DNA from 2 places in the Janthinobacterium algoris genome. Region 1 is predicted to be linked to the other one. Evidence: riboswitches for the same ligand, from Rfam matches in the RefSeq annotation. Region 1 holds a riboswitch; the other holds the start of a gene.

The links. A riboswitch is a leader RNA that binds a small molecule or an ion and turns the genes downstream of it on or off. The one in region 1 is predicted to bind thiamine pyrophosphate.
Region 2: another riboswitch for thiamine pyrophosphate. It lies ahead of ACQ4W7_RS09895 (TonB-dependent siderophore receptor); the one in region 1 lies ahead of thiC (phosphomethylpyrimidine synthase ThiC).

The regions. Positions count from the first base shown of each region.
Region 1 covers NZ_JBNYXZ010000009.1:113,040-116,446, reverse strand. Annotated here, with positions in the region: gene thiS (sulfur carrier protein ThiS) at 1-17, opposite strand, end outside; gene thiC (phosphomethylpyrimidine synthase ThiC) at 38-1,951, opposite strand; TPP riboswitch at 2,042-2,157, opposite strand; gene ACQ4W7_RS15105 (hypothetical protein) at 2,266-2,520, opposite strand; gene ACQ4W7_RS15100 (response regulator) at 2,560-3,366, opposite strand; gene ACQ4W7_RS15095 (PAS domain S-box protein) at 3,395-3,407, opposite strand, start outside.
Region 2 covers NZ_JBNYXZ010000005.1:246,874-250,280, forward strand. Annotated here, with positions in the region: gene ACQ4W7_RS09880 (Imm26 family immunity protein) at 1-135, opposite strand, end outside; gene ACQ4W7_RS09885 (ferritin family protein) at 229-534, opposite strand; gene ACQ4W7_RS09890 (iron-containing alcohol dehydrogenase) at 677-1,834, shown strand; TPP riboswitch at 1,912-2,009, shown strand; gene ACQ4W7_RS09895 (TonB-dependent siderophore receptor) at 2,097-3,407, shown strand, end outside.

The DNA.
Region 1 (3,407 bases):
AGCGTGATGGATATCAATGCAGGCATCACGCTCTCCTTCAGACCTTGCGGTACAGCTCGGCACCGTTCTTGATGAACTCGATGGCCTTGATTTCCATCCCCTGCTTGAGCGCCTTGTCTTCCGCGATACCCATGCCGGCCGCGTATTCGCGCACTTCCTGCGTGATCTTCATCGAGCAGAAGTGCGGGCCGCACATGGAGCAGAAATGCGCCACCTTGGCCGAATCCTTGGGCAAGGTTTCATCGTGGAATTCGCGCGCCTTGTCCGGGTCCAGGCCGATATTGAACTGGTCGTCCCAGCGGAATTCGAAACGGGCTTTCGACAGGGCATTGTCGCGGATTTGCGCACCCGGATGGCCTTTCGCCAGGTCGGCTGCGTGCGCCGCGATTTTGTAGGTGATGATGCCGTCCTTGACGTCCGCCTTGTTGGGCAGGCCCAGGTGTTCCTTCGGCGTCACGTAGCACAGCATGGCCGTGCCATACCAGCCGATCATGGCCGCGCCGATGCCGGAAGTGATGTGGTCGTAGCCGGGCGCAATGTCGGTGGTCAACGGCCCCAGCGTGTAGAACGGCGCTTCGCCGCACTGCTCCAGCTGCAAGTCCATGTTTTCCTTGATCAGCTGCATGGGCACGTGGCCCGGGCCTTCGATCATCACTTGCACGTCGTGCTTCCAAGCCACTTGTGTCAGCTCGCCCAAGGTCTTCAGTTCGCCCAGCTGCGCTTCATCGTTGGCATCGTAGATGGAACCGGGGCGCAAGCCGTCGCCCAGCGAGAACGAGACGTCATATGCCTTCATGATTTCGCAGATGTCTTCGAAATGCGTGTACAGGAACGATTCCTGGTGGTGCGCCAGACACCATTTCGCCATGATGGAACCGCCGCGCGAGACGATGCCCGTCAAGCGCTTGGCCGTCATCGGCACATAGCGCAGCAGCACGCCCGCGTGGATGGTGAAATAGTCGACGCCCTGCTCGGCCTGCTCGATCAGGGTGTCGCGGAAAATTTCCCAGGTCAGATCTTCGGCCTTGCCATTGACCTTTTCCAGCGCCTGGTAAATGGGCACGGTGCCGATGGGCACGGGGCTGTTGCGCACGATCCATTCGCGCGTTTCGTGGATATGCTTGCCGGTGGACAAGTCCATCACATTGTCGCCACCCCAGCGGATGGCCCAGGTCATCTTTTCCACTTCCTCGCCTATCGACGAGGTGACGGCCGAATTGCCGATGTTCGCGTTGATTTTCACCAGGAAATTGCGGCCGATAATCATCGGCTCGACTTCCGGGTGGTTGATGTTGGCGGGAATGATGGCGCGGCCGCGGGCGATTTCCTCGCGCACGAATTCCGGCGTGATTTCGGCCGGGATGCTGGCGCCGAACGACTGGCCAGGGTGCTGGCGGCCCATCAGCTCGGCCAGGCGTTCGCCCATGGGGCCGGAGGCTTTCAACTCCTTCAAGTACTCTCCGCGGCGCATGTTTTCACGGATGGCAACGAATTCCATTTCCGGCGTGATGATGCCGCGCCGGGCATAGTGCATCTGCGTCACATTGGTGCCCGCCTTGGCGCGGCGCGGCTTGCGGTGCAGGTTGAAACGCAGTTCGGCCAGCTTCGGGTCCGCCAGGCGGGCAATGCCATAGTCGGAAGTGGGGCCGGGCAGCTCTTCCGTGTCGGCCCGCTCCATGATCCACGGCAGGCGCGGCGTATCGAGACCCGAGCGGATGTCGATGTTCACGTCCGGGTCCGTGTAGGGGCCGGACGTGTCGTAGACGTAGATCGGTGGATTCTTTTCGCCGCCAAACGACGCTTCCGTGTCGGACTGGCTGATCTGGCGCATGGGCACGCGGATGTCGGGGCGGCTGCCTTGCACGTAAATCTTGCGCGAATTGGGCAGCGGCGCGATGGCGGCTTCGTCGACCGTGGCGGTGGCGGAGAGGAATTTCAGGTTGGCGTTCATTTTGGCTCCTTGGCTAGACTTGCAGCTAGACTATTTATAGCCTGGAGCCAGCTAAGGAGGTTCGGCTGCGCGCACGCGGAAAAGCGGGGTGCGTTCATCCTAAAGCTTCCCTTCGCTGGCATTATCCAGATCAGGTTCGGAGGGTATTTCTCACCCGCGCTTGCACCGTGTTTCCACAGCGAAAGGCAGGACCCCTAGCGTTTGCCGCCTTGCGGCAGCGAGCCAATTATACGCGGTTCACGCCGCGCGGCCAGATGATTTCTTGCAGCTGTCGTCTTTGTGCATCTGCTGCAATGCAGCAGATGCCAGCACGCTTATTTCTTCTTGCCCCAGCGCCAGCTGGTCGGTTCGCCCTTCAGCTGGCAAATGAAAATGAGCACGGCAACGATGGCCGCTTCATACACGATGTAGCCGACCAGCATGGTTTGCGGGGGAAACAGGAACGCGCCGCAGGCGAACAGTGCCAGCGCGGCCAGGAACACCAGCCAGCCCTGCCAAGTGATGGGCAAGCCCCAGCCCCAGCCATAGGTCTTGGCGGGAAACCAGTAGGAGGGAGATTTGTCAGCCATGATGCTTTCCTTGTGGATGTGAATATCCACAAGTATAAATCAGGCGATACGCAAGCGTTCCGTGACATCGAGGCCGATGCCGCGGTAGCCGATGAAGCGGCTGCCATTATCGAACATCGGTTCGCCGCTGACCTGTAGATACTGCGTGCTGCCATCGAGGTTGGCGCGGCTGTAGATGAAGTCGAGGAAGGGTTCACGCGCGGCAATCTTGGCGTCGAGCAAGGCGCGCTCGGTGGCGTTCCAGCGCTGCGGCTCTGCTTCGCTGCCGATGCCCAGCATTTCGGCCACGGGGCCGGAAAAGCGCGTCAGATTGCCCTGCGCATCCTGTTCCCAGTACCAATCGGACGACAGTTCCGTGAAGCGCTGGAAGCGCGCTTCGCTTTCGCGCAGTTCGGCCGTGCGCTCTTCCACCATCTGTTCCAGCGACTTGTTGTATTCGGCCAGCTTCTGATACAGCAAACGCACTTCCAGCATGTTGTGGATGCGCGTCTTCACTTCCACCAAGTCGAAGGGTTTGCTGACGAAGTCCTTGGCGCCCGCCTGCAGCGCGCGCAGCTTGTGGCCGGGCTGGGCCGTGATCACCAGCACGGGCAGATAGCTGCCCGCCTCGATGTCGCGCAAGCCTTCCATGACTTCGAAGCCATCCATTTCCGGCATCTGCAAGTCGAGCAGGATCAGGTCGTAGCGGTGCTGCTGGTGCAGCGCGTGCACGGCTTGTGGGTCCATGGTGGAAGTGATGCGCGTGTAGCCGGCATTGCGCAGCACCTGTTCCAGCAGCATGACGTTGGCTTCCTGGTCGTCAACGATGAGAATGCTGGCGTTCAGGATCTCGGTGGCTTGAAGCATGGCGGTATTCCTAAAATGAAGTGCTGAATTAGCGTACTGCG
Region 2 (3,407 bases), on a different contig from region 1:
GCGCTTCGGGCCGAACATATATGCCAGCATGATGCGCCCGGCAGGCGCCCTGCGCGCCACCACGCCGACGGCATAGCCGCCGCCCGGCAGGGGCACGGCAAACCAGCTGCCTTCTCGGTATGGTAATGATCTCATCGTTGCAAACTCCCCCAAAATCGTGTTCGGGGCACAGTCTACGCGATGCAAGGCGAAAGTGGCGCATGGTACGCCACAGCAACAAACCAATAGTTACACTATTTTCTCGTCATAGTGATACTGGGCAACAATCGGCCCCGCCTTGAACAGCGCTTCTTTCATGGCCGTGTCCAGGCGCGCGTCGCGGCGGCGCATCCATTCGAGCAGCATGGCCGCTTCCTTGCGGCTGGTGTCGCCTGCATGCGCGAGCACGCGGCGCAGTTCCGGGTCCGTGCATGCTTCGAAACGCTGGCTGTTCAAGTCCAGCGCCTGCAGTGCAGCGATGGTTGCGCCGATGGCGCGGTGCATGTCGAGTGCCGTGGCCGGCAAGCCTGATTCTTCCAGTGGGACGGTGGTCATGCGCATTCCTTTTCGCGTGGTGGTGACATCGGCTGCATTCTCCACCGTGCGGGCAAAAAGCTCAAGCGTCCACGACACGTTTCCACCCATTCGGCCATAATCATGGCTCAGCAACAGCCTAAACCTCAGCGGCAGGAGCCCCATGTTCAATTTCGACTTTTACAATCCGACGCAAATCCTCTTCGGCCAGGGCCAGATCGCCGCCATCGCCGGCCTGATCCCGCCGCAGGCGCGGGTCCTGATGACCTATGGCGGCGGCAGCATCAAGCAGAACGGCGTCTACGATGAAGTCAGGGCGGCGCTGGCTGGCCATACGGTGCTCGAATTTGCCGGCATCGAACCCAATCCCAGCTATGAAACCCTGATGCAGGCCGTGGCCCTCGTGAAAAGCGAGCGCATCGATTTCCTGCTGGCCGTCGGCGGCGGCTCCGTGGTCGATGGCACGAAGTTCATCGCCGCCGCCGCCCTGCACGAGGGCGAGGCGTGGGACATCCTGGCCAAAGGCGGCAAGATCGTCGAGGCCGCCCTGCCCTTCGGCACGGTCTTGACGTTACCGGCCACGGGTTCCGAAATGAATGGCTCGGCCGTGATCACGCGCAAGGCCACGCAGGAAAAGCGCTCGTTCATGAGCCGCAAGGTATATCCGAAGTTCTCCGTGCTGGACCCGTCGAAAACATTTACCTTGCCGCTGCGCCAGGTGGGCAATGGCGTCGTCGATGCGTTTGCGCATGTCATGGAGCAGTATCTGACCTACCCGGTGAATGCCTCGGTGCAAGACCGCTTCGCCGAAGGCATTCTGCTGACGCTGATTGAGGAAGGCCCGAAAGCCCTGTCGCACCCGGACGACTACGACGTGCGCGCCAACGTGATGTGGAGCGCCACCCTGGCCTTGAACGGCCTGATCGGCGTGGGCGTGCCGCAGGACTGGTCCACGCACGCCATCGGCCACGAATTGACGGCCCTGTATGAACTGGATCACGCGCAAACCCTGGCCATCATCCTGCCCAGCATGCTGCGCGTGCGCAAGCAGGCCAAGCGCGCCAAGCTGCTGCAATATGCGGCCCGCGTCTGGGGCCTCGATGGCGGCGACGAAGATGGCCGCATCGAGGCGGCCATCGCGCGCACGGAATTTTTCTTCCGCCACATGGGCGTCAAGACGCGTTTGGCCGACTACGGCTTGAACCATGCCAGCGTGGATGCCGTCGTGTCCGCCCTGGAAGCGCACGGCATGACGGCGCTGGGCGAACAGCGCGACATCACGCCCGCCGTCAGCCGCAAGGTGCTGGAACTGAGCCTGTAGCTTAGTTTATAGAATCTGCCACACTGTTGTAAAACGGTCAGCCAGCGGGACAGCTGGCCGTGCTTCATGCTAAGCTGTCATTTCGCTAGGGGTCCTGGAGCAGTCATCCGGGTGAGAGATACCCTTCGTACCTGATCTGGATAATGCCAGCGAAGGAAAGCGCAAAGTACCTCCCTCCTTTGATAGCTCCTGCGTTGGCGCCAGCCGAACAAGCAGCCTGCCGTGCTCTTTTCCCGGAGACGGCTTGAACCACGAGCAATCTATGTCCACACCGAATTTATCTATTTCTGTTCTGACCCTGGCCATCCTGCACGCGTTTGCCACGCCTGCCCTGGCCGCGAATGACACCGCCGAAGTGTCGGCCGATACGCCAAGCATGACCGAAGTTGTCGTCACGGCCAGCAAGGCGCCAGCCGCCAAGCGCGCCTCCGTGGGCGGTTTTTCCGACGCCCCGCTGCTGCAGACGCCGGCGTCCGTCACCGTCATTTCGCAAAAAGACATGCAGGACTTGCAAATCCGCAATCTCAGCGATGCCGTCAAGCTCGACACCAGCATCAACGACGCCTACAACGCCGTCGGCTATGCGGAGCAATTTTCCATCCGCGGCTTCAAGCTCGACAACAATTCCAGCTACCGCAAGGATGGCGTGGCCATTCCCGGCGACACGCAAATTCCGCTGGAAAACAAGGAGCGCATCGAAGTGCTGAAGGGCTTGGCCGGCTTGCAGGCGGGCGTGGCCGCACCGGGCGGCGTGATCGATTTCATCGTCAAGCGCCCCACCGCCGCGCCGCTGCGCACGGTCACCGTGGAAACGCGCGAACGGGGCACCCTGTACGGCGCCGTCGACCTGGGCGGCCGCCTGGAAGACACGCGCTTCGGCTACAGGGTCAACGTGGCTGCCGAGCGCCTGCGTTCCTACATCAAGGGTGCGGATGGCAACCGTCGTTTCATTTCCGGCGCCTTCGACTGGCAAATATCGCCGCAAGCGCTGCTGCAAATCGATGCCGACTACCAGGACAAGGCACAGGCGACGGCGCCCGGCTTCCAGCTACTGAATAACACCACCTTGCCGACCGGCATCAGCGCCGACGCCATGCTCAACTTGCAGCCGTGGACGCGCCCCGTGGAAACCGTCACCAGCAATATCGGCCTGCGCTTCCAGTACGCCTTCAATGACGACTGGCACGCCACCGTGTCGGCCAACCAGCACTCGTTCAAGCGCGACGACTACACGGCCTTCCCGTATGGCTGCAGCGCGCAAGAGCTGTACCCGGGATTTTGCGGCAATGGCGACTACGACGTGTATGACTACCGCAGCCTGGGCGAGACGAAAAAGCCGCTGAGCGCACAAGCCATGATCCAGGGCAAGTTTGCCACCGGTGCCCTGCGCCACGAATTCACGGCCGGCGTCTCGACCTTCCGCCGCAAGGACCGCGCCGGCCTGTACGTGTACGACTGGGCTGGCGTGAGCAACATCTACCGCCCGCAAATAGTCGAGATGTCGACGGGCGTACAAGGCCCCGTGCGCCTGGTGCGCAAGGATACGGAAAACTCCGTCTTCGTGCAGGATATC